DNA from 3 places in the Xanthomonas sp. NCPPB 3218 genome. Region 2 is predicted to be linked to each of the others. Evidence: predicted binding sites of a transcription regulator. Region 2 holds the regulator's gene; each other region holds the start of a gene.
The links. Region 2 encodes HrcA, which represses chaperone genes, less so after heat shock. Its sites were predicted from a motif close to TTNGCACTCNNNNNNNNNGAGTGCNAA; they were not measured.
Positions count from the first base shown of each region.

Region 1: rpoH (RNA polymerase sigma factor RpoH) is a predicted target of HrcA. The motif match lies at 7,609-7,635, and genes of this name have one in related genera.
Region 3: AC1PLS_RS02825 (co-chaperone GroES) is a predicted target of HrcA. The motif match lies at 5,132-5,158, and genes of this name have one in related genera.

Region 1 is NZ_CM161516.1:4,486,318-4,496,145, reverse strand. Features, by position in the region: gene rho (transcription termination factor Rho) at 1-1,680, opposite strand, end outside; gene trxA (thioredoxin TrxA) at 1,898-2,239, opposite strand; gene rhlB (ATP-dependent RNA helicase RhlB) at 2,438-4,156, shown strand; gene ftsE (cell division ATP-binding protein FtsE) at 4,232-4,918, shown strand; gene ftsX (permease-like cell division protein FtsX) at 4,915-5,865, shown strand; gene AC1PLS_RS18830 (response regulator) at 5,874-6,716, shown strand; gene ung (uracil-DNA glycosylase) at 6,722-7,447, shown strand; gene rpoH (RNA polymerase sigma factor RpoH) at 7,647-8,522, shown strand; gene AC1PLS_RS18815 (trimeric intracellular cation channel family protein) at 8,673-9,287, opposite strand; gene AC1PLS_RS18810 (NAD(P)/FAD-dependent oxidoreductase) at 9,340-9,828, opposite strand, start outside.
Region 2 is NZ_CM161516.1:1,793,792-1,803,619, forward strand. Features, by position in the region: gene AC1PLS_RS07960 (outer membrane protein assembly factor BamE) at 1-17, opposite strand, end outside; gene fur (ferric iron uptake transcriptional regulator) at 122-532, shown strand; gene recN (DNA repair protein RecN) at 645-2,309, opposite strand; gene hrcA (heat-inducible transcriptional repressor HrcA) at 2,426-3,478, shown strand; gene grpE (nucleotide exchange factor GrpE) at 3,578-4,096, shown strand; gene dnaK (molecular chaperone DnaK) at 4,239-6,164, shown strand; gene dnaJ (molecular chaperone DnaJ) at 6,324-7,451, shown strand; gene pdxY (pyridoxal kinase) at 7,786-8,694, shown strand; gene AC1PLS_RS08000 (prephenate dehydrogenase) at 8,691-9,818, shown strand.
Region 3 is NZ_CM161516.1:637,232-647,059, forward strand. Features, by position in the region: gene AC1PLS_RS02810 (protein-disulfide reductase DsbD family protein) at 69-2,393, opposite strand; gene cutA (divalent-cation tolerance protein CutA) at 2,399-2,731, opposite strand; gene AC1PLS_RS02820 (endonuclease) at 2,963-4,774, opposite strand; gene AC1PLS_RS02825 (co-chaperone GroES) at 5,209-5,496, shown strand; gene groL (chaperonin GroEL) at 5,632-7,272, shown strand; gene AC1PLS_RS02835 (TonB-dependent receptor plug domain-containing protein) at 8,026-9,828, shown strand, end outside.

The sequences.
Region 1 (9,828 bases), 2.4 Mb from region 2:
GTTCAGATGCACTTCGCTGTTGCCGGTGCCCTTGAACTCTTCGTAGATCACCTCGTCCATCTTGCTGCCGGTTTCCACCAGCGCCGTGGCGATGATGGTCAGCGAGCCGCCTTCTTCCACGTTACGGGCCGCACCGAAGAAGCGCTTCGGACGGTGCAGCGCGTTGGCGTCCACACCACCGGTGAGCACCTTGCCGGAGCTGGGCACCACGTTGTTGTAGGCGCGTGCCAGACGGGTGATCGAGTCGAGCAGGATCACCACGTCCTTCTTGTGCTCGACCAGGCGCTTGGCCCGCTCGATCACCATCTCGGCGACCTGCACGTGGCGCGCGGCCGGTTCGTCGAAGGTGGAGGAGATGACCTCGCCGCGCACGGTGCGCTGCATTTCGGTCACTTCTTCCGGGCGCTCGTCGATCAGCAGCACGATCATGTGCACTTCGGGATGATTGCTGGTGATGGCCGTGGCCACCTGCTGCATCATCATCGTCTTACCGGCCTTGGGCGGGGAGACGATCAGCGCACGCTGGCCTTTACCCTGCGGCGCCATCAGGTCCAGGATGCGGCCGGTGATGTCCTCGGTCGATCCATCGCCACGCTCCAGACGGAAGCGGCGACGCGGGAACAGCGGGGTCAGGTTCTCGAACAGCACCTTGTTCTTGCTGGCTTCCAGCGGCTCGCCATTGATGGTGTCGACGATCGACAGCGCAAAATAGCGTTCGCCGTCCTTCGGGAAGCGGATGCGGCCGGACAGGTGATCGCCGGTCCGCAGGTTGAAGCGGCGGATCTGGCTGGGCGAGATATAGGTGTCGTCCGGGCCGGCCAGGTAGCTGGCTTCTGCGGCACGCAGGAAGCCGAAGCCGTCGGGCAGGATTTCCAGTACACCGTCGGCGGCAACGCCTTCGCCGTGGCGGGTCAGCACCTTGAGCAGTGCGAAGATCACGTCCTGCTTGCGCGCGCGCGCCACGCCTTCCTGGATGTTGAGCTGGTCGGCGATATCCAGCAGCTTCTGCGCCGGCATCCGCTTGAGATCGCTCAGCGAGTAGACCGGGAAGCCTTCCGGCACGGCCGGGTGCGGGCGCGCGACGAACGGCTCGTTGCTGCCATCCGACGACGGCATGCCGCCGCCACCCTCGTTGCCGAAGCGGTCGCGTCCACGGTCGCGGCGATTGCGGAAGCGGTCACGGCGGTTGCCCTGCTGGTTCTGCCCCTGGCCCTGGCCTTGCTGATGCTGGCCGCCATTCTGGGCCTGGTCCTGACCCTGACCTTGCGCCTGGGGCTGAGCCTGGTTCTGGCCCTGGCCCCGGTGTTGCGCCTGATTCTGATTCTGTTGCTGCTGCGCCTGATTGAAGCGCTGCTGCTGTGTCTGGCCACCCTCGCGGGAGTCGCCATGGGTGTCGTTGCCCTGGTTGCCCTGGTTGCCCTGGTTGGCGCTGGGGGCGTTACCGGCATAGGACGCGCCATCGCCGGACGTCTGCGCCGGTGCCGAATCGGCAGCGTGCGACGGGGCCTGCGGGGCACGTGGAGCGTCGGGTACGGGGCTGGCGGGCAAGGGCAGGTTGGGCTGCTGCGCGCCACCGTCGTCGGTGGCAGCGGCGGTCTTGCTCACGCGCGGCTTGCGCACGCGCTTCTCGACAGGAGCGTCGACGCTGCTCCCGGTATCGGAGGAAGGATGATCGGACAAGTGCGTGATTCCTCGCTAAGAGTGCGAGCGCCCGGCTGGGGGGCGAACTTTAGGTGATGGGAGTCTAGAAGAGGTTTCTAGAGGGGTACGTCGGCGCACGAACGTGCTCCGGATCAACTGACACTATCACCGCTGCGCGCAACCGCGCAAGCGCCTGCCGCAGCAGGATTTAACTGCTGGCGCATCACGGGGCGCCCATCGCTGGACGCCCGCTCGCTCAGGCGGCCGCGCCGCCCAGGGTCTTGTCGATCATCTGGGTCAGCTGGCCCTTGCCAACCGCACCGATCTGGGTGGCCTGCACCTGGCCATCCTTGAACAGCAACAGCATCGGGATCGAACGCACGTGGTACTTGATGGCCAAGGCGCGGTTCTGGTCCACATTGACCTTGGCAACCTTCAGTCTGCCCTGGTATGTATCGGCCAGATCGTCCAGCACCGGGGCGATCATCTTGCAGGGTCCGCACCACTCGGCCCAGAAATCCACCAGCACCGGTTCGCCGGATTGCAGTACAGCTGTATCGAAGTCGGCATCGCCGACATGTTGAACCTTATCGCTCACGTTGGGTCTCCTGGAAACCAAAACGGCCCGCCCGAACGGGCAGGCCGCTACATTGCGTTAAACTGGGGCATTGCGCGACTGAATCAAGTGTCAGTCCTGAAGCCGCGCTGTCCGCCACAACAGCCGCAGTTTGCGACGCTGTCGGCATCGATGCAAGCCGCGCCCGGGCTGCCCAGGGCGCCTCACGAAGACGGAATAATGAGCGACAAACCGCTGACCGATTTGACTTTTTCCACGTTCGACCTGCATCCGGCGCTGATCGCCGGGCTGGAGAGCGCCGGGTTTACCCGCTGTACCCCGATCCAGGCGCTGACCCTGCCGGTCGCGCTGCCGGGCGGCGACGTCGCCGGCCAGGCCCAGACCGGCACCGGCAAGACCCTGGCGTTCCTGGTGGCGGTGATGAACCGCCTGCTGATCCGCCCGGCGCTGGCCGACCGCAAGCCGGAAGACCCGCGCGCGCTGATCCTGGCGCCGACCCGCGAGCTGGCGATCCAGATCCACAAGGATGCGGTCAAGTTCGGCGCCGACCTGGGCCTGCGCTTTGCGCTGGTCTACGGCGGGGTGGACTATGACAAGCAGCGCGAGCTGCTGCAGCAGGGCGTGGACGTGATCATCGCCACCCCGGGCCGGCTGATCGACTACGTCAAGCAGCACAAGGTGGTCTCGCTGCATGCCTGCGAGATCTGCGTGCTGGACGAAGCCGACCGCATGTTCGACCTGGGCTTCATCAAGGACATCCGCTTCCTGTTGCGGCGCATGCCCGAGCGCGGCACCCGCCAGACCCTGCTGTTCTCGGCCACGCTCAGCCACCGCGTGCTCGAGCTCGCCTACGAGCACATGAACGAGCCGGAGAAGCTGGTCGTCGAAACCGAGAGCATCACCGCCGCACGGGTGCGCCAGCGCATCTATTTCCCGTCTGACGAAGAGAAGCAGACGCTGCTGCTGGGCCTGCTGTCGCGCAGCGAAGGCGCACGCACCATGGTGTTCGTCAATACCAAGGCGTTCGTCGAGCGCGTGGCGCGCACGCTGGAGCGGCATGGCTACCGGGTCGGCGTGCTGTCAGGCGACGTGCCGCAGAAGAAGCGCGAGTCGCTGCTCAACCGCTTCCAGAAGGGCCAGCTCGAAATCCTGGTCGCCACCGACGTGGCCGCGCGCGGCCTGCACATCGACGGCGTCAAGTACGTCTACAACTACGACCTGCCGTTCGATGCGGAAGACTACGTGCACCGTATCGGCCGTACCGCGCGGCTGGGCGAAGAGGGCGATGCGATCAGCTTCGCCTGCGAGCGCTATGCGATGAGCCTGCCGGACATCGAGGCCTATATCGAGCAGAAGATTCCGGTCGAGCCGGTGACCTCCGAGTTGCTGACGCCGCTGCCGCGTACCGCGCGTGTACCGGTGGAAGGCGAAGAGGCCGACGAGGATGCTGGCGACAGCGTGGGCACCATCTTCCGCGAGGCGCGCGAACAGCGTGCTGCCGAAGAGCAGCGCCGCGGCGGTGGTCGCAGCGGTTCGGGTGGCGCATCGCGCAGCGGCAGTGGCGGCGGTCGTCGCGACGGCGGCAGTGCCGATGGCAAGCCGCGTCCGCGTCGCAAGCCGCGTGTGGAGGGCGAAGCCCCGGCAGCGGCAGCGCCGACCGAAGCGCCGGTGGTTGCGGCGGCGTCGGTCGAGGCGCCTTCCACCATCGTGGCCGATGCCGAGCGCGCACCACGCAAGCGGCGCCGTCGTCGCAACGGCCGTCCGGTCGAAGGTGCCGAGCCGGCAGTGGCCTCCACACCGGTCGCCGCACCTGCCGCACCGCGCAAGCCCACCCAGGTGGTCGCCAAGCCGGTGCGCAGCGCCGCCAAGCCGTCCGGCAGCCCGTCGCTGTTGAGCCGCATCGGCCGTCGCCTGCGCTCGCTGGTGTCCGGCAACTGATCGCCTGCGGCCTGCGTCGCATTGCCGGGCTCCGGCGATGCGACGCAAGCGCTGGCGCTCCGGCATAATCGCTGGATGACCGTTCTGCGTTTCGACAACGTCAGCAAGCACTACGCCGGTGGCCACCAGGCGCTGACCGATGTCAGCTTCGAAGTGGCCGATGGCGAGATGCTGTTCGTGACCGGCCACTCCGGCGCCGGCAAAAGCACCCTGCTCAAATTGATCCACCTCAGCGAGCGGCCCAGCCAGGGCGCAGTACTGCTGGGCGAACGCAACCTGCTCAAGGTGCGCGGCCGGCAGATTCCGCTGCACCGTCGCCAGGTGGGTGCGGTCTATCAGGACCATCGCCTGCTCAACGACCGCAGCATCGCCGAGAACGTGGCGTTGCCGCTGATCCTGCGCGGCACCCGGCGTGCCGAGATCGGCAAGCGCGTGCGCTCGGCATTGGAGCGGATCGGGCTGGCCCATCGCGAGCGGGCCTTGCCGTCGCAGTTGTCGGCCGGCGAGCAGCAGCGCGTGGGCATCGCCCGCGCCATCGTCGGCGAACCGCGCCTGCTGGTGGCCGATGAGCCCACCGGCAATCTGGATCCGGCGCTGGCCGCGGAAATCATGCAGTTGTTCGCCGAGCTGCCCGCGCGCGGCACCAGCGTACTGGTGGTCAGCCATGACCTGGCCCTGCTCAAGCAGATGCGCAAGCGCGTGCTGATCCTGGACCACGGCCGCCTGGTCGACGACATCTCGCCGCAGGATCTGGCCGAATGAGCAAGCCCGCCAATACCGAAGCCGTCGCCCCTTCGCGGGTCGGCGTGTGGATCGACCACCATCTGCACAGCATCGCCTTCAGCCTGGGCCGTGCCATGCGCAAGCCGTGGGCCACCTTGCTGACCATCGTGGTGATGGCGCTGGCGCTGGCCTTGCCGCTGGGGCTGTCGATCGCGCTGGACAACGTCAAGTTGCTGGCCGGCAGCGTGCAGCAGTCGCGCGAGATCAACCTGTTCCTGAAGGTCGAGATCGGCGCCGAGGCCGCGCAGGCCCTGGCCGGCGAACTGCGCGCGCGCCCGGACGTTGCCCAGGTCGCGCTGCGCACGCCGGCGCAGGGGCTGACCGAGCTGCGCGAGAGCGCCAAGCTCGACGAGGCGATCGATGCGCTGGGCGACAACCCGCTGCCGACGCTGCTGGTCGTCACGCCCAGCGAGACGGCCGACGATGCGCAGCTGGCCGGCGCGCTGCAGGCCTTGCCGCAGGCCGACCAGGTGCAGCACGACGCGCTGTGGCGCAAGCGCCTGGATGGCTGGCTGCACTTCGGCGAGCGGCTGGTGCAGGTGCTGTCGGCACTGCTGGGTGTCGGCGCGGTGCTGGTGGTCGGCAATACGGTGCGGCTGGACATCCAGTCGCGGCGCGAGGAAATCGGCGTGCTGCAGTTGCTGGGTGCCAGCGATGGCTTCATCCGGCGTCCGTTCCTGTACCTGGGGGCCTGGTACGGGCTCGGTGCCGGCGCTGTGGCGCTCGCGCTGATCGCCGCCTCCGGGCTGGCGTTGCGCGCGCCGTTGGCGACCCTGGCCGACAGTTACGGCAGCTCCTTTACCCTGCACGGGCTGGATCTGCTGCATTCTGCGCTGGTGCTGGTCGGCACCCTGGTCCTGGGCTGGCTGGGTGCCTGGCTGGTCACCGGCCATTTCCTCCGCCAGACCCGTCCCACCGAGACCTGAGGCCTGCCATGCATCCACCGGATCTCAAGCACCTGATCAGCGACGCGCCGCGCGTGATGGTGGTCGATGGCTCCAAGCTGGTGCGCAAGCTGATCGCCGATGTGTTGCAGCGCGATCTGCCCAACGTGCAGGTGATCGGCTGCTCCAGCATCGCCGAGGCGCGCCAGGCGCTGGAAGCCGGGGCGGTGGATCTGGTCACCACCTCGCTGTCGCTGCCCGATGGCGATGGCCTGACCCTGGCGCGCAGCGTGCGCGAAGCGGCCGGCCAGGCCTATGTGCCGGTGATCGTGGTCTCCGGCGATGCGCAGCAGCATCTGGTGGAGCGCCGCTTCACCGAATACGTCACCGATTATTTCGACAAGGCGCTGGGCCACGAAGCCCTGGCGACCTTCATCCGCGGCTATGTGCAGCCCGAGCCGGTGGTCGGCGCGACCGTGCTGTACATCGAGGACAGCCGCGTGGTGGCCGAGGCGACCAAGCGCATGCTCGAGCGGCAGAGCCTGAAGGTGGTGCATGTGCTCACCGCCGAGGATGCCTTTGCGCTGCTCACCGCCGAATCGCTGGGCCGCACCGAGCGCCGCATCGACGTGGTGCTGACCGATGTGACCCTGAAGGGCGAGCTCAACGGCCGCGACGTGGTCGAGCGCATCCGCATCGACTTCGCCTACGGCAAGCGTCGCCTGCCGGTGCTGGTGATGACCGGCGACACCAATCCGCGCAACCAGTCCGAGCTGCTGCGCGCCGGCGCCAACGACCTGGTGCAGAAACCCATCGAAGAACGTCTGCTGGTGACCAAGGTGCTGTTCCAGCTGCGCCTGGCTCGGCTCGAGGACCAGGCTGTCACGCTATGACCGAAGTGGCTGAAGTGGAAGCGCGTATCCAGCTGGAACCGTCGTGGAAGGCGCGGGTGGGCGATTGGTTGCTGCGCCCGGAAATGCAGGAGCTGTCCGCATTCCTGCGCCAGCGCAAGGCGGCCGGGGCGCGGGTGTTCCCGCCGGGCCCGCAGATCTTTGCGGCCTTCGACGCCACCCCGTTCGAACATGTCAAGGTGGTGATCCTGGGCCAGGATCCGTATCACGGCGAAGGCCAGGCGCATGGGCTGTGCTTTTCGGTGTTGCCCGGCGTGCCGGTGCCGCCGTCGCTGCTCAACATCTACAAGGAGATCCAGGACGACCTGGGCATCGCGCGGCCGGACCATGGCTATCTGATGCCGTGGGCGCGCCAGGGCGTGCTGCTGCTCAATGCGGTGCTGACGGTGGAGCAGGGCCGTGCCGGCGCGCACCAGAACAAGGGCTGGGAAGGCTTCACCGACCATGTGGTGGAAACTCTCAACCGCGAGCGCGAAGGCCTGGTGTTCCTGCTCTGGGGCAGTTACGCGCAGTCCAAGGGCAAGGTCATCGACCAGGCGCGCCATCGCGTATTCAAGGCCCCGCATCCCTCGCCGTTGTCGGCGCATCGCGGCTTTCTGGGCTGCCAGCACTTCTCCAAGACCAACGAGCACCTGCAGCGCCGCGGGCTGGGCCCGATCGACTGGTCGCTGCCGCCCCGCAACGCGCTGGACACCACTCCGGCCAGCGGCTGAACGGTACCGGCGCCGGCCCGTTTCGCGGCGGCTTTGTCACGGTCTGCGCAGGGCGGCGGTGGTAGCGTAGATGCTCGAAGTCGGGAGTTGCGCCGTAGAACGACGGCGATACCAAAAGCCCGAACGTCCTATAAATGGAACGCTGGGAACTCTTTCTGTACCCGGCAGTCCAATAGTTCGACTGCTAAGATGGTGCCCTATGAACCAGATCACCTCGACTGCCCTAGTGGCAAACAATCTCCCGATTCCCAGTGCGCTCGGTTCGCTGGACGCCTACATCGGTGCCGTGCACCAGATCCCGGTGCTGTCGGTCGATGAGGAACAGAACCTTGCCCGTCGCTTCCGTGACGAGCTGGATCTGGACGCCGCGCGCGAGCTGGTCCATTCCCACCTGCGCTTCGTGGTGCACGTCGCTCGCGGCTACAACGGCTACGGCCTGCCGCTGGGCGACCTGATCCAGGAAGGCAACATCGGCCTGATGAAGGCGGTCAAGCGCTTCGACCCGGAAATGGGCGTGCGCCTGGTCAGCTTCGCGGTGCACTGGATCCGTGCCGAGATGCACGAGTTCATCCTGAAGAACTGGCGCATCGTCAAGGTCGCCACGACCAAGGCGCAGCGCAAGCTGTTCTTCAACCTGCGCAAGTCCAAGACCCGCCTGGGCTGGCTCAATGCGTCCGAGGTGACTGCGGTCGCCAAGGACCTGAACGTCTCCGAGCGCGAAGTGATGGAGATGGAGTCGCGTCTGTCCGGTCGCGATATCGGCTTCGATGCCTCGTCCGACGAAGACGACGATCATGGTCCGCCGTCGCCGGTGAGCTATCTGGTCGCCAACGACGAAGATCCGTCGCAGGCCTACGAGCGTCACGACAGCGAGGACAATCAGCTGCAGTTGCTGCGCGAAGGCATGGCCGGCCTGGACACGCGCTCGCGCGACATCGTCAAGCGCCGCTGGCTGGACTCGGACTCCAAGGTGACGCTGCAGGAGCTGGCCGACGAGTACGGCGTGTCGGCCGAGCGTATCCGCCAGATCGAGGCGAATGCGCTGAAGAAGATGAAGGCACTGTTCGTGGCCTGATCCTTCGATCGTGCCTCAGGTGTTGCACAAACGGCCCGGTCTTCCGGGCCGTTTGCATGTGGGCTGCTGGTGCTGCGTCGAGTCCGACGACGCGTGGTGGTTCGTCGTGGTCGCTCGCCGATGATCGACCGCGCGCTGCGCCTGCCGGCGCTATTCCGGCAGGCGCGCCACCGGCAGATGCCAGCCGTAGCGGATGGCCATGAAGCGCAGCCCGAAACAGACCAGCGCACCGGTCGCCAGCGACCAGGCCTGCGGTACCGCGAGCATGTGCCCGATCGCGACCAGGCCGCCACCGGCCAGCGCGGCGACCGCATATAGCTCGGCCTGCAGCACCACCGGCGTCCGCGCCACCAGCAGATCGCGCGCGATGCCGCCGCCGATGCCGCTGAGCATGCCGAGCAAGGTCGCGCTGAGCGGGCTGAGCTGGTAATCGAGCGCCTTGCTGGTGCCGTACACCGCAAACAGCGCCAACCCGGCCGCGTCGAACAGTTGCACTGGGTTGCGCAACCGTTCCACCGCCGCATGCCAGTAGAAACCGGCCACGCCGGCCAGGCAGGCGACCAGCAGGTACTGCGGATGCACCAGTGCGGCCGGCGGGGTGGCGCCGATCAGCACATCGCGCACGATCCCGCCGGACACCGCCGCCGCGCACGACAGCACCAGTACGCCGAACAGATCCAGGCGATTGCGCACCGCCACGGTCGCGCCGCTGAGGGCGAACACGAAGGTGCCGAGCAGATCCAGCAGGAACAGGAGAGTGGTCACGATCAGACCGTCGCATCAGGCCGCACAGCATCGCGCACGGCCTGCGCCGCTGTCATCCGTCCTTGCTGCTGGGCGGCGGATCGTCGGTGGCACCGCCGAAGATGATGCGCGCGGCGCGCTGGTAGCTCCAGTACGCCATCGCCCAGTTCACCAGCACCACGAACCGGTTGCGGAAACCGATCAGGAAGTACACGTGCGCGGCCAGCCAGAACCACCAGGCCACGATGCCGGAGAGCTTGAGCTTGCCGACATGCACGATGGCGGCCATGCGGCCGATCGTGGCCAAGTTGCCGTAGTCCTGGTAACGGAAGGCTGGTGCAGGCTGGCTGCGGTGGCGGGCGCGGATCGCCTTGGCGATGTGCTTGCCCATCTGCTTTGCTGCCGGTGCCACACCTGGTACCGGGCGGCCGTCTTGCTGGACCGAGGCCAGGTCGCCGCCGACGAAGATCTCCGGGTGACCGGGTACGCTCAGGTCCGGCTCCACCAGCACGCGGCCGGCACGATCCAGCGGCACGCCCAGCGTGCGCGCCAGCGGCGATGC
Region 2 (9,828 bases):
AGCAGGAGATTACGCATCGGGGATTAAGTGCTGAGGAAATCACGCCGATGATACACTCCTGCCGGTCGCCGCGACCCGTTTGATGGCAGCTGGCGCTAAATCGCCAATGAACGGAGAACATATGGAAACCCACGACCTGCGCAAAGTCGGGCTCAAGGTGACCCATCCGCGGATGCGGATCCTGGAGTTGCTCGAGCAGAAGAGCAACCAGCACCACCTCAGCGCAGAAGACATCTATCGGCAGCTGCTCGACCATGGCGACGAAATCGGTCTGGCCACGGTGTACCGGGTGCTGACCCAGTTTGAGGCCGCCGGCCTGGTGCTGAAGCACAATTTCGAAGGCGGCCAGGCGGTCTATGAGCTGGATCGTGGCGGCCATCACGACCATATGGTCGACGTGGATACCGGCCACGTGATCGAGTTCGAGAGCGAAGAGATCGAGGCCTTGCAGCGGCAGATCGCCGCCCAGCATGGCTACGAGCTGGAAGAGCACTCGCTGGTGCTGTACGTGCGCAAGAAGCGTCCGCGCTGACGGCAAGCCGGTGGCATCGCGGTAACGACAAGGCGGCTTCGGCCGCCTTGTGCGTTTGCCGCCATCGGCTGCCTGGGCAACCCCGATGGCGGCCGAGACAGCGCCCGGCGGCTCAGGCGCTCTGCAGCAGCTTGCGTGCCGCCGCGCGGGCTTCCTTGCTGACTTCCACCCCGCCCAGCATGCGCGCCAGCTCTTCCTGGCGCGCCTGCGGGCCGAGCAGTTCGACCGCGCTCTGGGTCATGCCGTCCACCGGCGCCTTGCTGACCCGATAGTGCGCGTGGCCCTTGGCGGCCACCTGTGGCAAGTGGGTCACGCACAGCACCTGGCGCTCTTCGCCCAGGGCGCGCAGCTTTTGCCCGACGATGTCGGCCACTGCGCCGCCGATGCCGGAATCCACTTCGTCGAAGACCATGGTCGGCACGCTGTCCAGCCCGAGCGCGGCGACCTCGATCGCCAGCGAAATCCGTGACAGCTCGCCGCCGGAAGCGACCTTGCGCAATGCGCGCGGTGGCTGCCCGGCGTTGGCGGCGACCAGGAATTCCACCCGCTCGGCGCCGTTGGGGTCAGGGCGCAGGGTGTCCTGCGGCAGCAGCTGGATCAGGAACTGCCCGCCGCCCATGCCCAGCTCGCCGATCAGCGTGGTGGTGGCGGCCGACAAGGCCTCGGCAGCGGTGGTGCGGCTGGCGCTGAGGCTGCTGGCCGCGCTGCGCCAGACGCCGATCGCCGCCTCGATATGCTTGTCCAGCTGCTGCAGGCGCTCGTCGGCGCCGCGCAGGCTCTCCACTTCCAGGCTCATGCGGTCGCGCTGGGCGGCCAGTTCGTCCGGGGTGACGCGGTGCTTGCGGGCCAGATCGTGCAGGCGACCGAGCCGGCGCTCCATCGCCTCGAACTGGGCCGGGTCGGCCTCCAGGTCGTCGCGCACGCGGTCGAGCAGGGCCAGCGCCTCCTCGATCTGGATGACCGCGCTGTCCAGCAGTGCATCGACCTCGCCCAGGCGCGGCTCGTGCTCGGCCACGCGCGCGAGGTCATGGCGGCTGTCCTGCAGCAGGCCCAGTGCGGAGACGCCGTCGTCGCCGTTGAGCTGCAGGGCCACGCTGTCGCACGCGCCGATCAATGCGGTGGCGTGCGCCTGGCGGCGATGATTGACGTCCAGCGCGGCGATCGCGGCCGGATCCAGGTCCTCGCGTTCCAGTTCGCTGAGCTGGTGTTCCAGAAAGCCGATGCGGTCGGAGACATCGCCCTGCGCGGACAGCGCATCGCGTTCGTCCAACAGGGCCTGCCAGCGCTGGCTGGCCTGGCGCACCTGCTCGCGCTGCGCGCCGTTGCGGGCGTAGGCGTCGAGCAGGGCGAGCTGGCTGTGGCGGGCCATCAAGGCCTGGTGTTCGTGCTGGCCGTGAATCTCCACCAGCCGCGAGGCCAGCTCCGCCAGTTGCGAAGAGGTCACCGGGCGGCCGTTGATCCAGGCACGCGAGCCGCCATCGGCACGGATGATCCGGCGCAGCTGGCATTGCGCGTCGTCGTCGAGTTCGTTGTCCGACAGCCAGGTCAGGCCCGGGTGCTGGGCCGGCAGCTGGAATTCGGCCGACAGTTCGGCGCGGTCGGCACCGTGGCGGACCACGCCGCTGTCGGCGCGCAGCCCGGACAGGAAGCCTAGCGCGTCCACCATCAGCGACTTGCCGGCGCCGGTTTCGCCGGAAACCACGGTCATGCCTGGCCCGAATTCCAGTTCGGTGGCGCGGACGACGGCGAAATCCTTGATGGAGAGGTGTCTGAGCATGGGATCGAGTGTGAACGCTTTGGGGAAGCTTAGGGTGGGAGCGGCGGGCAGGGAATAAGACGCTTGCCAACCGCAGGGCCAGACATTATCTATGCCCAGTCTCACCGGATGATCCCATGCGCGCGTCACAGTCCCCAACGCTCGATCCCCGCGCACGCCAACTGCTGCGGACGCTGATTGCCCGCTACATCCGCGATGGCGAGCCGGTGGGCTCCAAGACGCTGGCCCAGCACGCCGGGCTGGACGTCAGCCCGGCCACCATCCGCAACATCCTGGCCGACCTGGAGGATGTGGGGCTGCTCAGCTCTCCGCATACCTCGGCCGGGCGGGTGCCCACCGCGCACGGTTACCGGGTGTTCGTCGACAGCCTGGTGCAGATGCAGCCGCCCGGCGAGGAAGAAGTGCGCCGTCTGCGCGCGGAGCTTGCCAGCGGCAACGGCACCCAGTCGCTGCTGGGCAGCGCCTCGCAGATGCTGTCGGCGATGAGCCATTTCGTCGGCGTGGTCAGCGCACCGCGGCGCGAGCAGTTCGCGTTCCGGCATATCGACTTCGTGGCGCTGGACGCGCGCCGGGTGCTGGCGATCCTGGTGTTTGCCGACAACGAGGTGCAGAACCGGGTGATCGAGCCGCGCCGGGCCTACGAGCCGGCCGAGCTGGAGCGGGTGGCCAATTACCTCAATGCGCAATTTGCCGGGCGCGCGCTGTCGGACATCCGCGCCTCGCTGCTGCGCGAGCTGCGCATGGCCAAGAACGAGATGGAGCAGCTGCTGGCGCACAGCGTGGATCTGGCCAGCGAGGCGCTGGTGCCGGCCGACGCCGACGACATGGTGATGGCCGGGCAGACCCGCCTGATGGGCGTGCAGGACCTGTCGGACCTGGACCGGCTGCGCGAGCTGTTCGAGGCCTTCGCCAGCAAGCGCGAGATCCTGCAACTGCTCGAACGCACCATCCAGGCGCCGGGCGTGCGCATCTTCATCGGCGAAGAGACCGGCATGCTGTCGCTGGACGATGTCTCGCTGGTCACCGCGCCGTATGCCGCCAATGGCCAGGTGCTGGGCGTGCTGGGCGTGATCGGGCCCAAACGCATGGCCTACGACCGGGTGATTCCGCTGGTGCAGACCGCCGCCCAGGTGCTGGGCGCTGCCATGGAACCGCCCGGCACGCGATAAGCGGCAGCGATCGATACGATCGTTTTGCTTGAAACGCGCGCGCGCGCCCACATACGGGGTGACGTTGGGGCGGGCGTTCCGCTTGCCCGGGAACTGCACATGAACCAAGACCACCCCGAATTCGATTCCGAAGACCTGTCCCAGAACCCACCCGAGACCGATCCGCTCAAGGCCGAGATCGAGTCGCTGCGCAGCGAGATCGCGCTGGTCAAGGCCGATGCCCTGCGCGAGCGGGCCGATCTGGAAAACCAGCGCAAGCGCATCGCCCGCGACGTCGAGAACGCGCGCAAGTTCGCCAACGAGAAGTTGCTGGGCGAGCTGCTGCCGGTGTTCGACAGCCTGGACGCCGGCCTGACCGCGGCCGGCACCGAACCCAGCCCGCTGCGCGATGGCCTGGACATGACCTACAAGCAGTTGCTCAAGGTCGCGGCTGACAACGGCCTGACCCTGCTCGACCCGGTCGGCCAGCCGTTCAACCCGGACCAGCACCAGGCGATCAGCCAGGGCGAGGCCGAGGGCATCGCCCCGGGCCACGTGGTGCAGGTGTTCCAGAAAGGCTATCTGCTCAACGAGCGTCTGCTGCGCCCGGCCCTGGTGGTCGTGGCCAAGCACGACTGAACCGCAGCGCCCGGCTGAACTGCCGGGCGCATGCGCGAAACGCAGATTCGTGCAGGTGGCTTGAACACCTGCGCACCACCCCCACATCTCAGCCAGACCCGGCGTCGCCGGACACAGCTACAGAATCATCAGGAGCGTATCCATGGGCAAGATCATTGGTATTGACCTCGGCACCACGAACTCGTGCGTGTCGATCATGGACGGCGGCAAGGCCCGCGTCATCGAAAATTCCGAGGGCGACCGCACCACGCCTTCGATCGTCGCCTACACCAAGGACGGCGAAGTGCTGGTCGGCGCCTCGGCCAAGCGCCAGGCGGTGACCAACCCGAAGAACACCTTCTACGCGGTGAAGCGCCTGATCGGCCGCAAGTTCACCGACGCCGAAGTGCAGAAGGACATTTCGCACGTGCCGTACGGCATCCTCGCCCACGACAACGGCGATGCCTGGGTGCAGACCAGCGATGGCAAGCGCATGGCGCCGCAGGAAATCTCTGCGCGCGTGCTGGAAAAGATGAAGAAGACCGCCGAGGACTTCCTGGGCGAGAAGGTCACCGAGGCCGTGATCACGGTGCCGGCGTACTTCAACGACAGCCAGCGTCAGGCCACCAAGGACGCCGGCCGCATCGCCGGTCTGGACGTCAAGCGCATCATCAACGAGCCGACCGCAGCCGCCCTGGCCTATGGCCTGGACAAGAACGGCGGCGACCGCAAGATCGCCGTGTACGACCTGGGCGGCGGTACCTTCGACGTGTCGATCATCGAAATTGCTGAAGTCGATGGCGAGAAGCAGTTCGAAGTGCTGGCCACCAACGGTGACACCTTCCTGGGCGGCGAAGACTTCGACAACCGTGTCATCGAGTACCTGGTCGACGAATTCAACAAGGATCAGGGCATCGATCTGCGCAAGGATCCGTTGGCACTGCAGCGCCTGAAGGACGCCGCAGAGCGCGCCAAGATCGAGCTGTCGACCAGCCAGCAGACCGAAGTGAACCTGCCGTACGTCACCGCCGATGCCTCGGGCCCGAAGCACCTCAACATCAAGCTGACCCGTGCCAAGCTCGAAGCGCTGGTGGAAGACCTGGTCAAGAAGTCGATCGAGCCGTGCCGCACCGCGTTGAACGATGCCGGCCTGCGCGCCAGCGACATCAACGAAGTGATCCTGGTCGGCGGTCAGACCCGCATGCCGAAGGTGCAGCAGGCGGTTGCCGATTTCTTCGGCAAGGAACCGCGCAAGGACGTCAACCCGGACGAAGCCGTGGCCGTGGGCGCTGCGATCCAGGGCGGCGTGCTGGCCGGCGACGTCAAGGACGTGCTGCTGCTGGACGTGACCCCGCTGTCGCTGGGTATCGAAACCATGGGCGGCGTGTTCACCAAGATCATCGAAAAGAACACCACCATCCCGACCAAGGCCTCGCAGACCTTCTCCACCGCCGAGGACAACCAGTCGGCCGTGACCGTGCACGTGCTGCAGGGTGAGCGCGAGCAGGCCCGCTTCAACAAGTCGCTGGCCAAGTTCGACCTGTCCGGCATCGAGCCGGCGCCGCGCGGCATGCCGCAGGTGGAAGTGTCCTTCGACATCGACGCCAACGGCATCCTGCACGTGTCGGCCAAGGACAAGAAGACCAACAAGGAACAGAAGGTCGAGATCAAGGCCGGTTCGGGTCTGTCGGACGAAGAGATCCAGCGCATGGTCGCCGACGCGGAAGCCAACCGCGAGGAAGACAAGAAGTTCCAGGAACTGGTGCAGGCCCGTAACCAGGCCGATGGCCTGATCCACGCCACCCGCACCGCGATCACCGAGCATGGCAGCAAGGTCGGTGGCGATGTGATCGGCAAGGTGGAAGCGGCGCTGTCGGATCTGGAAACCGCCATGAAGAGCGACGACAAGGCGCAGATCGAGGCCCGCAGCAAGACCCTGGAAGAAGCCGGCCAGTCGCTGTACGCCGCCGCCGCCGCGGCAGAGCAGGGCGGCAACGCCGATGCGGCCAGCGGCAACGCGCAGGCCTCCAAGGCCGCCGACGACGTGGTGGACGCCGAGTTCACCGAGGTCAAGGACGACAAAAAGTAAGCCGTGATTTGGGAGTCGGGAGTGGGGATTGGCAGCCGCTAAAGGTGCCGATCGCCATCCCGATATCCTTTACGCGTCGCGTCGCCAAGGCGGACCAGCGCATGCTGTCCGCTTTTGCGTTTCAACGAATCTCAAATCACGAATCCCCAATACCGGCTTATGAGCAAACGCGATTACTACGAAGTGCTGGGCGTTGCCCGTGGCGCCAGCGACGAGGAGCTGAAGAAGGCGTATCGGCGCTGTGCGATGAAGCACCACCCGGACCGCAATCCAGGCGACGCTGCTGCCGAGGCGATGTTCAAGGAGTGCAAGGAAGCCTATGAAGTGTTGTCGGATGGCAACAAGCGCCGTGCCTACGATGCGCATGGCCACGCTGCGTTCGAGCACGGCATGGGCGGTGGTGGTGGGCCCGGTGGCCCGGACATGGGAGATATCTTTGGCGATATCTTCGGCAATATTTTCGGCGGTGGCGCCGCCGGTCCGCGCGCTGCGCGACGTGGCGCCGACGTCGGTTACGTGTTGGAACTGGATCTGGAAGAAGCCGTCGCTGGCATCGAGCGCCGCATCGAGATCCCGACCCTGATCGAGTGCGAGCCCTGCCACGGCAGCGGTTCGGAAGACGGCAAGGTGGAAGTGTGCGGGACCTGCCACGGACGCGGCCAGGTACGCATCCAGCGCGGCATCTTCGCCATGCAGCAGAGCTGCCCGCATTGCGACGGGCGCGGCACGCTGATCCAGAATCCGTGCAAGACCTGCCACGGCGCCGGTCGCGTGGAAGAAGACAAGGTGCTGTCGATCAAGGTGCCTGCCGGCGTGGATACCGGCGACCGCATCCGCCTGGCAGGCGAGGGCGAGGCCGGTCCGGCTGGCACGCCGCCGGGCGACCTGTATGTGGAGGTGCGCGTGCGCGAGCATGCGATCTTCCAGCGCGACGGCGACGACCTGCATTGCGAAGTGCCGATCCGTATCTCGCAGGCGGCGCTCGGCGACACCGTGCGCGTGGCGACCCTGGGCGGCGAGGCGGAAATCCGCATTCCGGCCGAAACCCAGACCGGCAAGCTGTTCCGGTTGCGCGGCAAGGGTGTGCGCTCGGTGCGTAGCCGTACCGAAGGCGACCTGTATTGCCGCGTGGTGGTCGAAACGCCGGTGAATCTGACCGCCGACCAGCGCGCGTTGCTGCAGCAGTTCGAGGCCACGTTCACCGGTGAGGATGCCCGCAAGCATTCGCCCAAGTCGGCCACGTTCATCGATGGCGTCAAGGGCTTCTGGGATCGGATGACGTCCTGAGGCCGGGGGTCGGGAATCGGGATTGGGGAATCGTAAGGGCGGTGTGGCCCGGCCTGCCGGGGTAGTGCGCCAGTGTGGCGATTCGGGATTCGTGGGAGCGGATGCCCGCTTCCGAATGCCCGGAGAGTTGCACGGCTGAGCGAAGTTCTCCCTACGAATGCCGGCCCCAGGGGCCGGCATTTGCGTTTGTGCGGCGGGAGCCCGTAAAGGTAAGAGCGATAGCGACTGCTGCCGGCGCATAGACCAGCCTGGCGGCGGAGCATGCAGCGGCGAGCGGACGGTGGGCGCATCGATCGACGCTGGGCGCGTCGTGGCGCTGGCGTAAAATGCGGCGATGAACAATGCCCCCGACAGTCACCTCGTCCACGGTCGCCGCCAGCGCCCGGATGGTCCTTCACCGATCGATGTGATCTCGGTGCAATCGCAACTGGTCTACGGCCATGCCGGCAACAGCGCGGCGGTGCCGCCGTTGCGTGCGCTGGGCCTGCGGGTGGCGGAAGTGCCCACCACGCTGCTGAGCAACGCGCCGTTCTACGCCACCTTGCGCGGCCGCATCCTGCCGGCCGACTGGCTGGCCGACCTGTTGCTGGGTGCCACCGAGCGCGGCCTGCCGCAGCGTGCGCGCATGCTGGTCTCCGGCTACTTCGGCAGCCTGGCCAATGGCGAGGCATTCGCAGAATGGCTCGAGCAAACCCTGCCGCAGGCGCCGCAGCTGCGGTATTGCCTGGACCCGGTGATCGGCGACACGCACACCGGCCCGTATGTCGAGCCCGGACTGGAGCGCGTCTTCGCCGAGCGGCTGTTGCCGCATGCCTGGCTGGTGACGCCGAATGCGTTCGAACTCGGGCGCCTGACCGGTTTGCCGAGTCTGCAGCAGGACGATGCCATCGTCGCCGCGCGCGCATTGCTGGCGCGCGGCCCGCAATGGGTGCTTGCGCACAGCGTGGCCGGTGCGGCCGGTGAGCTGGTGACGTTGGCGGTGAGCAACGCGGCAGTGTATCGCTGGGCCACGCCGCATCTGCCGGTGGATGTGGCCGGCACCGGCGATGTGCTGATGGCATTGCTGATCGGTTTGCTGCTGCGCGAGGTGCCGTTCGAGCAGGCGGTGGGGCATGCGCTCAGCGGCGTGCACAGCGCGCTGGAAGCGACCCTGGCTGCAGGCTTCGAAGAGTTCGATGTGCTGGCCGCCGCGCCGGCCGCACTCGCGGCCGCACCGCGCTTTGCCGTCGAGCGCTTGGCGTGATGGCGCAGCCGGTGGTCGGCATCGTCGGCATCGCCGGCGCCTACGGACGCTGGCTGGCGCAGTTCCTGCGCACGCGCATGCGGCTGGAGGTGATCGGCTTCGATCCGGCCGGTGACGGCGACATCGACGAAGCCACGTTGGCGCAGCGAGCGGACGTGCTGATTTTTTCTGCGCCGATCCGCCACACCGCCGGCTTGATCGAGCGCTATGTGGCGCTTGCCGGCCCGCGCGCCGCGTCGCAGTTGTGGATGGATGTCACCTCGATCAAGCAGGCACCGGTGGCTGCGATGCTGGCCTCGCCGGCCGAGGTCGTCGGCCTGCATCCGATGACCGCACCGCCCAAATCGCCCACCTTGAAAGGTCGGGTGATGGTGGTCTGCCAGGCACGCCTGCAGCACTGGTCCACGTGGGTACAGGCGCTGTGCACCGCGTTGCAGGCCGAGTGCGTGTACGCCACGCCCGAGCACCACGACCGCGTGATGGCGCTGGTGCAGGCAATGGTGCACGCCACCCATCTGGCGCAGGCCGGCACCTTGCGCGACTACGCGCCGCTGCTCGGCGAGCTGCGCGCGCTGATGCCGTATCGCTCGGCCTCGTTCGAGCTGGATACCGCGGTGATCGCACGCATCCTCTCGCTCAATCCGGCGATCTACGAAGACATCCAGTTCGGCAACCCCTATGTTGGCGAGATGCTCGATCGGCTGTTGCTGCAACTGCAGGAGCTGCGCGCCCTGGTCGCGCGAGGTGACGATGCGGCGCGCGCGCAGTTTCGCGCCCGGTTCCTGGACGACAACGCGCAGGCGCTGCAGGGCGAATCGCTCGCGGCCGGCAACTACACCTATGAGCGCGTGGGCTACCTGCTGGCCGACCTCACCGAACCGCTGACCTTGAGCGTGTATCTGCCGCAAGACCAGCCCGGGTCGTTGCGTGCCTTGCTGCATGTGTTCGAGCAGCATGGGGTGAACCTGTCGTCGATCCACTCCTCGCGCACGCCGGTCGGCGAGCTGCATTTCCGCATCGGGTTCGAGCCGGGCAGCGATCGCGCCGCGCTGGCGCAGGCGGCCAGCGAAATCGACCGCAGCGGCATCGGACGGGTGCTGGAGCGTTCCGACCGCAACGGGTAGCAGCAGTGCG
Region 3 (9,828 bases), 1.2 Mb from region 2:
CCCATGCCGTCCATGCATCGGGCCGCCGTTCGAGCCGGCGTGCCGGCCCGCGGGTCTGACCGACCGGCTCACCTAGCCGCGCGCAGCAACGCATCCTCGGTGATCGCGTTGGTCAGCACGGTCGGCAGCACCGCCGGCGGCGCGCCGGGGCCGTAGACCACGTACAGCGGCACGCCGACGGCCTGGTGCTGGTCGAGGAAGGCGCTGATCCTGGGGTCGACATTGGTCCAGTCGCCTTTCATGTAGACCGCGTCGACGCGGCGCAGTGCGTCGCGGAAGTCGGCGCTGCTCAGCACGTTCTTCTCGTTGGCCTTGCAGGTCACGCACCAGTCGGCGGTCATGTTGACGAACACCACGCGGTTGTCGGCGCGCAGGCGGTCCAGCAACTGCGGCGAGAACGCCACCACGCCTTCGGCGGCAGTGGCGGCCGGCAGGCGCAGGCGGGTGACCCCGACCACCGGCACGATCGCCAGCACCAGCATCACCGCGGCCAGGCCCATGCCGATGCGATGGCTCTTCCAGCGGCTGCGCTCGAAGCAGAACAGGCCCAGTGCCAGAAGGGTGGCGCCAACCAGCATCAGCGCCAGCGCGTCCACGCCGCGCTGCTTGCCCAGCACCCACAGCAGCCAGATCGCAGTGAGATACATCGGGAACGCCAGCACCTGCTTGAGCGTTTCCATCCACGCGCCGGGCGTGGGCAGGCGCCGCGCCAGCGAGGGGATGAAGCCGATCAGCAGGAACGGCAGCGCCAGGCCCAGGCCCAGTGCCAGGAACACCAGCATCGCCAGCAGCGCCGGGGCGGTGAAGGCATACGCCAGTGCGGTGCCCATGAACGGGGCGATGCAGGGGCTGGCCACCACGCAGGCCAGCACGCCGGTGAAGAAATCGCCCAGTGGGCCATTGCGCGCTGCCAGCGACTGGCCGATGCCGCCCAGATTGCTGCCCAGCGTGAACACGCCCGACAGGCTCAGGCCCACCGCAAACATCAGATAGGCCAGCGCCGCGACGAACCACGGCTGCTGCAGCTGGAAGCCCCAGCCGGCCGCCTGCCCGGCCGCGCGCAGGCCGATCACCAGCGCGCCGATCGCCGCAAACGACACCAGCACGCCCAGCGAATACCAGATCGCATGGCTGCGCGCGTGGCTGCGGCTCTCGCCGCTGTGGGCCAGGCCCAGCACCTTCAGCGACAGGATCGGCAGCACGCAGGGCATCAGGTTCAGCACCAGCCCGCCGAGCAGGGCCAGCACCAGCATCGCCAGCAAGCCCTTGTCGGTGTGCGGCGGCTGGGTGCGCTGCGGATTGTCGGCCGAGGCATCTGCGGCCGGCGCTGCAGTCGCCGCGGGCGTCGGTGCTGGCGCCGGTTCCGCAGGCAGCTGCCCGGCCGGCAGCGGCGAGATCATCAGCGGCGCCGCCTGCGCCTGGTTCTGCGGCGACACCGTGCCGGCGGGCAACTCCAGCGCCACCCGACGGGTCATCGGCGGGTAGCAGATGCCATCGGTCTGGCAGCCCTGGAAGGTCGCCACCAGGGTCGCCTTGACCGGTTCGGCATGCTCGCGCAGCAGCGGCAAGGTGACTTCGGCCTGGTCGAAATACACCACCACATCGCCGAAGTGCTCATCGCGGTGCGCCTTGCCCTGCGGCCAGCGCGGCAGCCCGGGACGCACGCCGCCGGCGCCTTCCAGCGCCAGCGAGGTGCGGTCGCGGTAGATGTAATAGCCGGGCGCGGGGGTGAAGCGCAGCAGCAGGCTGTTGCCGTCGCCGACGATGGCTTCGAAGGTGAAGGCCTGCTCGGCCGGCAGCGGCAGTGCGTCCACGCCGGCGGCCTGGCCGGTGCTGCCGAACATCCGCGGGCCTGCCGGTGCGCGCGGCACCAGCGCGCCCAGGTTTTCGCGCGGGGTGGCGGACGTCGCGGCGGGAGCCGAGGCATCGGGCAGGCGCACGCGCAGCTCGCGGCGTTGCGGCGGGTAGCACACGCCGGCGTCGGCGCAGCCCTGGTATTGCACCTGCAGCACGGCGGTCTGCAACCCGGCATCGGCCTTGCCGGCCAGTCTTGCCTGCAGCTGCTTGCGGTAGGTCTGCACCTGGCCGAAGAACTCGTCGTGCTTGCTCTCGCCTTCCGGCAGCGCCAGCTCGCCGGCGGCAAAGCCTTGCCCGGATTTGACGCTGATGCGGTGGCGATACAGGTAATAGCCCGGCGCGATCTTCCAGTGCAGCGCGATGCTGTCGCGGCTGTCGGCGGTGGCGCTCAGGGTGAAGGCCTGATCCACCGGCAGCAGGTCGGCCTCGGTGACCGCGGCCTGCGCGGGCAGGGGCGCCACCAGCGCCAGCGGCGCGGCGAGCAAGGGTACGGCCAGCAATGCGCAGCGGGCGATCCAGCGGGACAGAGACTTCATGGACGTCAGGATTCCTTGCGGGTTTCGGCCCGGACCCAATCGAGATACGCCGGCAGCCCGGCGCTGGCTTGGACCGCGATCGCCTCCGGCAGTTCATATGGATGCAGCGCCTGCAGCCGCGCGATGGCGTCCGGCAGGCGGTCTTCCCAGGTCTTGATCAACAGCTGCACTTCCTGGCTGCGCTCGATCGCCCCGTTCCAGCGGTACAGCGACTGCACGCCGGGCAACTGGGTGACGCAGGCGGCCAGGCGCTCGTCCAGCAGCACGCGCGCAATGCGCTCGGCGCTGTCGGCATCCGGACAGGTGCTGAACAACAGATGGAGGGAAGAGGCGCTCATGTGACCGCGCAGTGTAATCCCCTGTCTGCGGGGGATCGACCGCAGTTTCCGGAACAGGGCGTCAAGTTCGCTGAGCCTGGCGGCTGTCCGGCGATATCGGTCCTGCGCCTGCCCGCTGATGTTGAATGACGCAGGCCGACGGCTCGCGCGCCTGCTGCGCGGTCGGGCACGTGGATTGCCGCTGCAAGGCCGTCTCCCGGCCCGGCGCCTGGGGCGCCGGGCCGGGCCGGATCAATTGGCCAACTGGCAGCTGGCCGGCTTGGCCGAGGTGAACAGGCTCGAGGTCGCCCATTCGGGGTGATCCACGAACGGGTTGCGGTTGCCCTGGAAGCTGAAGATCACCTGGTTGCGCGCCCGCTCGGCATCGTCCGGCGGGTCGGCCTGGTGCCAGGCCAGCAGCGTGGACAACAGGCCCATGTAGGCCGGCGAGGCCGAGGTCTGCACGATCTTGCTACGGTCGTCGGTGAGCTCCAGGTCCGGCTCGGACTGCCCGGTGGCCGCGTCGGTACCGCCCTCGTAGCGGATTGCCATGTACATCACCGCACGCGCCATGTCGCCCTTGCGCTTGCCCCACACCTCGAAGGTACCGCCGTTGCCATCCGGGGTGCGCACCCAGTTGGAATTGCCCGGATAGCGCCCGCTGCCGCCGCCACTGCCGTCATTGACCTCGGTGACCCGCTCGCCGCAGCTGCTGGTGCAGGCCGCGTAGGGCTTATTGCCGCGGTCGGCGTTGAAGGCGGTATCGGTGAGATACAGCATGTGGGTATCGGTATAGGGCGCATACGGCAGCCCCTTGTCGCCGCTGGCGCTACCAAAGCCCAGCGAGTTGGGCCAGGTGTGCTCGCGGTTGTAGGTCAGCCCGCTCCCGGTGCCGGCACGGTCGCTGCCCTTGGCGTAGCTGCGGTTGCGGTAGGCGTCCAGGATCCGGCCGCTGTTGTTGGGATCCTCGTCGGCCATCTCCAGGATGGTCCAGGTGCTGGTGCCCGAGCCGCTGTACGGATAGACCGTGTGGCCCTTGATCACGGTGTGCAGCGAACAGCGCAACTGGCTGGCATTGGCGGTGTTGACCCGCGAGTAGTAACCGGTGCCGCCGCCGCTGGCGGTGGCCACGGTGAAGGCGATCGACTGGTTGGCGGCCGGGCTCAGCCCGCTGGCATCGCGGATGGCGCTGGCGGTGATCGCCAGGGTGCAGCGCTCGCCACCGACCAGGGCGGTGTTGGTGGACAGGCTGAAGCGGGTGCCGCTGGTCGGGTAGCTCAGCGCCACCGTGCCGGAGCTGGCGCAGCTCAGTGCGAAGGCGCCGCTGCTCAGCGTCACCGCCTCGCTGAAGCCCACGCTCAGGTCGCCGGCGGCGGGAAAGCCGGTCGCGCCCTGGGTCGGGGTGGTGCTGGTGATCGTCGGTGCCGCGCCGGTCTCGCCGCCACCGCCGCTGCCGTTGAAGCTCTGGCCGCGGTTGCACGCGCCAAAGGTCTGCGCCGACGAGCCGGCCCAGCTGAAGTTGGACGCGCTGCTGCCGGTGCCGGTCAGTTGCAGCGAACTGCCGACCGCGCTGCTGTTGCTCTCGCTGACCGGCAGGTTCTGGCTGGTGATGCCGGCGGCAGGGCCGCCGCTGGCGGTGATGGCGCCTTCGTAACTGAGGAACTGCACCAGCTGGCCGTTGGGGTCGACCAGCGCCACGCCGTCGTTGGGCCCGTTCTGCACGCCGTTGCTGGCGTAGCCGACCGTGGCCACGCGCACCTGGCTGCCGCAGCTGACCAGGCTGCCGGCCGGCACCGCCGTATTGGCGTAGACCGTGGCCGCGCCCGGTGTGCTGCCGTTGTACAGATAGATGCGGTAGCCGCTCAGCGATTCGCCGGCGGTGGCCACCACTTCCACCCCTTCGCCGCTGTCGCCGGAGGCGCCTGCGTCGTCGTAATGCAGTTCGTTGATGAACACCGCCGCGTGGGCGGTGGGGATGGCCAGCGCGAGCGCACAGGCCAGGGGAAGCGTGCAGCTGGGGGACCAGCGCAAGGGGAAAACACGTGCAGGGGACGGCAACCTCATCGACAGCTCCTTGTGATCGGGGAATGCGTGGCCGACTGTAAAACGTGCGCATGACAATCGGTGGAACCTGGTTCCATTTTTAGAGCGGCTGCTCCGGCGACTGCTCGGTGCGCACTGTCCGGCGTGACAGTGGCTCGGTAGCCGGCCTCAGGCGCAGCCGGCTGTTGCGCAGCCCGGTTCCCGACCCGGCTGACCGTCGCCAGCGGTCGTACTGCTTGCCAGGTCGTGTCGGCCGCGTCGTGGCCCTGGGACGGAACTGCCCGGCGAAAATTTTTTGCCCCCCAGCCCTTGAAAGCTGGCCACACAGCACAATCTCTGGCCCGCACCCGCTCTGTCGGGTTTTTTCCGCGCGCTGTGCTGGCAGTCGTCACATACGAGTGCTAACATCGCCGATAATTTCCAGACCAATCAATCACTTAAGAGGGTCTTTCTCTATGAGCATCAAGCCGCTTCACGACCGCGTTGTAGTCAAGCCGATCGAAGCCGACGAAGTTTCCGCCGGCGGCATCGTGATCCCGGACTCCGCCAAGGAAAAGTCCACCAAGGGTGAAGTCGTCGCCATCGGCGCCGGCAAGCCCCTGGACAACGGCAGCCTGCGCGCGCCGGTGGTCAAGGTCGGCGACAAGGTCATCTACGGCCAGTACGCCGGCAGCAGCTACAAGTCCGAAGGCGTCGAGTACAAGGTGCTGCGCGAAGACGACATCCTGGCGGTCATCGGCTGATAGCCGTTGACGGCGGATTCGGGAGTGGGGATTCGGGATTGGCCACTGCGCTTGGCGCAGCTGATCCCGCATCTCCCCCGAACCCCGCTTTAGCCAATCCCCAATCCCCAATCTCAAATTCCGGAGTTACAACAAATGGCTGCTAAAGACATTCGTTTCGGTGAAGACGCACGTACCCGTATGGTTCGTGGCGTCAACGTGCTTGCCAATGCCGTCAAGGCCACCCTGGGCCCGAAGGGCCGCAACGTCGTGCTCGAGAAGAGCTTCGGCGCGCCGACCATCACCAAGGACGGCGTCTCCGTCGCCAAGGAAATCGAACTGGCTGACAAGTTCGAGAACATGGGCGCGCAGATGGTCAAGGAAGTCGCTTCCAAGACCAACGACAACGCAGGCGACGGCACCACCACCGCCACCGTGCTGGCCCAGGCCCTGATCCGCGAAGGCGCCAAGGCTGTGGCCGCCGGCATGAACCCGATGGACCTCAAGCGCGGTATCGACCAGGCCGTCAAGGCTGCCGTCGTCGAGCTGAAGAACATCTCCAAGCCCACCACCGACGACAAGGCGATTGCCCAGGTCGGCACCATCTCGGCCAACTCGGACGAATCGATCGGCAACATCATTGCCGAAGCGATGCAGAAGGTCGGCAAGGAAGGCGTGATCACCGTTGAAGAAGGCTCGGGCCTGGAAAACGAGCTGGACGTGGTCGAGGGCATGCAGTTCGATCGCGGCTACCTCTCCCCGTACTTCATCAACAACCAGCAGAGCCAGTCGGCCGACCTGGACGACCCGTTCATCCTGCTGCACGACAAGAAGATCTCCAACGTGCGCGACCTGCTGCCCGTGCTGGAAGGCGTGGCCAAGGCCGGCAAGCCGTTGCTGATCGTCGCTGAAGAAGTCGAAGGCGAAGCGCTGGCCACCCTGGTGGTCAACACCATCCGTGGCATCGTCAAGGTCGTGGCCGTCAAGGCACCGGGCTTCGGCGACCGTCGCAAGGCGATGCTGGAAGACATGGCCGTGCTGACCGGCGGCACCGTGATCTCCGAGGAAGTGGGTCTGGCGCTGGAGAAGGCCACGATCAAGGACCTGGGCCGCGCCAAGAAGGTGCAGGTCTCCAAGGAGAACACCACCATCATCGACGGCGCCGGCGACTCGGCCACGATCGAAGCCCGCGTTGGCCAGATCAAGACCCAGATCGAAGACACCTCGTCCGATTACGACCGCGAGAAGCTGCAGGAGCGCGTGGCCAAGCTGGCCGGTGGCGTTGCAGTGATCAAGGTCGGCGCGTCGACCGAAATCGAAATGAAGGAAAAGAAGGCCCGCGTCGAAGACGCCCTGCACGCTACCCGTGCAGCCGTCGAAGAAGGCGTGGTCCCGGGCGGCGGTGTGGCCCTGGTGCGTGCGCTGGTGGCCGTCGGTAACCTGACCGGTGCCAACGAAGACCAGACCCACGGCATCCAGATCGCCCTGCGCGCGATGGAAGCCCCGCTGCGCGAAATCGTGGCCAATGCCGGCGAAGAGCCGTCCGTGATCCTGAACAAGGTCAAGGAAGGCACCGGCAACTACGGCTACAACGCGGCCAACGGCGAGTTCGGCGACATGGTCGAGTTCGGCATCCTGGATCCGACCAAGGTCACCCGCTCGGCGCTGCAGAACGCAGCCTCGATCGCCGGCCTGATGATCACCACCGAAGCCATGGTGGCCGATGCACCGAAGAAGGACGAGCCGGCGATGCCGGCCGGCGGTGGCATGGGCGGCATGGGCGGCATGGATTTCTGATCCACGCCACTCGGCTGTTGCAGCAAAAAAGGACCCCGCCGAAAGGCGGGGTTTTTTGTGGGCGGTCGTGGATGCCGCAAGAGGTCGTGCGTGGCCACGCAGACCCCATCATGACCCGTAGGAGCGCCCCAGGGCGCGAAAGGGCTTCACCGGGAATGCCCAGTCGCGCCCGGGTGCGCTCCTACGCAGCGCCGATGCCGCGGCCCCAACCGTGTCGAACCCGCGCGTGCGCATGGTCACGCAGACCCCATGACCCCGTAGGAGCGCCCCGGGGCGCGAAGGGGCTTCACCGGGAATGCCCCCAGTCGCGCCCGGGTGCGCTCCTACGCGGGGCCGATGCCATTGGCTTGCGCAATCGGTTCGCGGCCTCGACCATGTCGAACCCGGCGCTTGCATGGCTACGCAAACCCCATGACCCCGTAGGAGCGCCCCAGGGCGCGAATGGGCTTCACCGGGAATGCCCCAGTCGCGCCCGGGTGCGCTCCTACGCGGCGCAGATGCCACGGTTCGCGCAATCGGTTCGCGGCCCCAACCGTGTCGACGTGCGTGCCATCGCGTGGATCGCGAACCCCATCACACTTGCATGACAGTGTGTTGACATCGATGTCAGCGCCAACCTAGCGTCGCTGGGCAGGCGCTTGCGCCGAACGGTCGGGGGGCCATCGGACAGGGGGCGGCGATGCGGTGCATCGCTCGCAGGCGTCGTTGCAGTGGAACGCCACGCCGGCCATGCCGGCCTCTCCCGGGGATCTTATGAACTGCCGCAGTCATCGCCTTGCCTTGTCGATTTCCTTGTCCCTCGCCCTGACCGGCGCCATCGCACCGTCGGCGGCTGCCCAGCAGGCCGAGCCGGAGCAACCGCGCGCCACCTCCACCTTGGACGCGGTCAGCGTCACCGGCTCGCGCATCAAGCGCGCGCAGGTCGAAGGCGCGCAGCCGGTGGTCACCATCTCTGCGCAGCAGATCCAGCAGGAAGGTTTCGCCACCGTCTACGACGTGCTCAACAGCATGAACCAGCAGGGCTCGGTGGAGGCCGATACGCAATGGGGCTCGCATACGCCCAACGCCTCGCCGATCAACCTGCGCGACCTGGGCCCGGGCCGCACCCTGCTGCTGGTCAACGGCCACCGCGTGGCCGACTACCCACTGCCGTACGGCGGCGAGAGCAACTTTTCCAACTACAGCAACATCCCGTCCGCGGCGGTGGAGCGCATCGACATCCTGACCGGCGGCGCCTCGGCGATCTACGGCTCGGACGCGGTGGCCGGCGTGGTCAACGTGATCCTCAAGCGCGATTACCAGGGCGACCAGGTGCGGCTGCGCGGCGGCACTGCCACCGAAGGCGGCCGCGACAGCTTCGACGTGTCCTGGGCCGGCGGGCGCACCGGCGAGAACTGGAGCCTGACCTACGCGCTGCAGGCCACCCGGCGCGATCCGCTGAGCGGGCGCGATCGCCCCGAGATGGACGATTCCGACGACATGGCCTATTCCAACTGGACCGGGCAGAACCGCCGCTACGGCTTCAACCCGTTCACCGGCCTGAGCCTGGTCGATGCCAACACCAACGAACGCCTCGCACCGCCCGCCGGCACCTGCGCGCGCTTCGGCGGCGAGTTCATCGACGGGCAGCGGCTGAGCTACAACCAGAACACCGGGGTGGTCACCAACGCCGGCGACTACTGCGGCGTGGCACGCGATTACGGCGACTGGGGGCTGGTCACTGGCAGCGAGGACTACTCGGCCTATCTCTACGGCACCTGGAAGTTCGGCGAGCACACCGAAGCCTGGGCCACGCTGTCGGCCAACCGCAGCATCGGCCGCTGGACCTACGACCCGCCGTATGTGTATCTGGGTCCGTTCCAGGACGCCGACACCGGCCGCTCGCTGTATGCGATCCGGCAGCTCACCCGGCGCGAGGCCGGTGGTTGGGACCGGCTGGCCAACTACAACAAGGAGCAGTCCTGGGACCTGAGCGCCGGCTTGCGTGGCGTGTGGGCCGACCGCTTCGACTGGGAGCTGAGCGTGGGCCGCTCACGCTACACGGTGGACGAATACGTACGCACCGTGGACACCGCCCGCGCCACCGATTATTTCCTCGGCAGCCCCACCGGCACCGCCGCCGACGGCGCGCCGATCTATGCGATCAACCAGGCGCGCCTGTATGCACCGCTGTCCTCGAGCGAGTACGACGAGCTGGTCGCCAAATCGCATAACTCGGCGTATTCGTGGGTGAACCAGGCCAGCTTCAGCCTGAGCGGCGATCTGGTGCAGGGCTGGGCCGGGCCGATCCGCTTCGCCACCGTGGCCGAAGTCGCCAAGCAGGGCTACCAGCTGTCGCCCGACCCCTGCGCCAACGAGTGCTATCCGGTCGATGTGGTGGACAGTGGCGGTGGCGAGCGCATGCGCAGTTCGGCCGGGCTGGAATTGCAGATTCCGCTGCTGTCGACGCTGAGCGCCAATGTCGCCGGCCGCTACGATCGCTACGGCAGTTATCGCTCTTCGGCGGCGATTCCGACCGATGTCGGCACCCAAAGCGACACCACCTGGAGCGCGGGT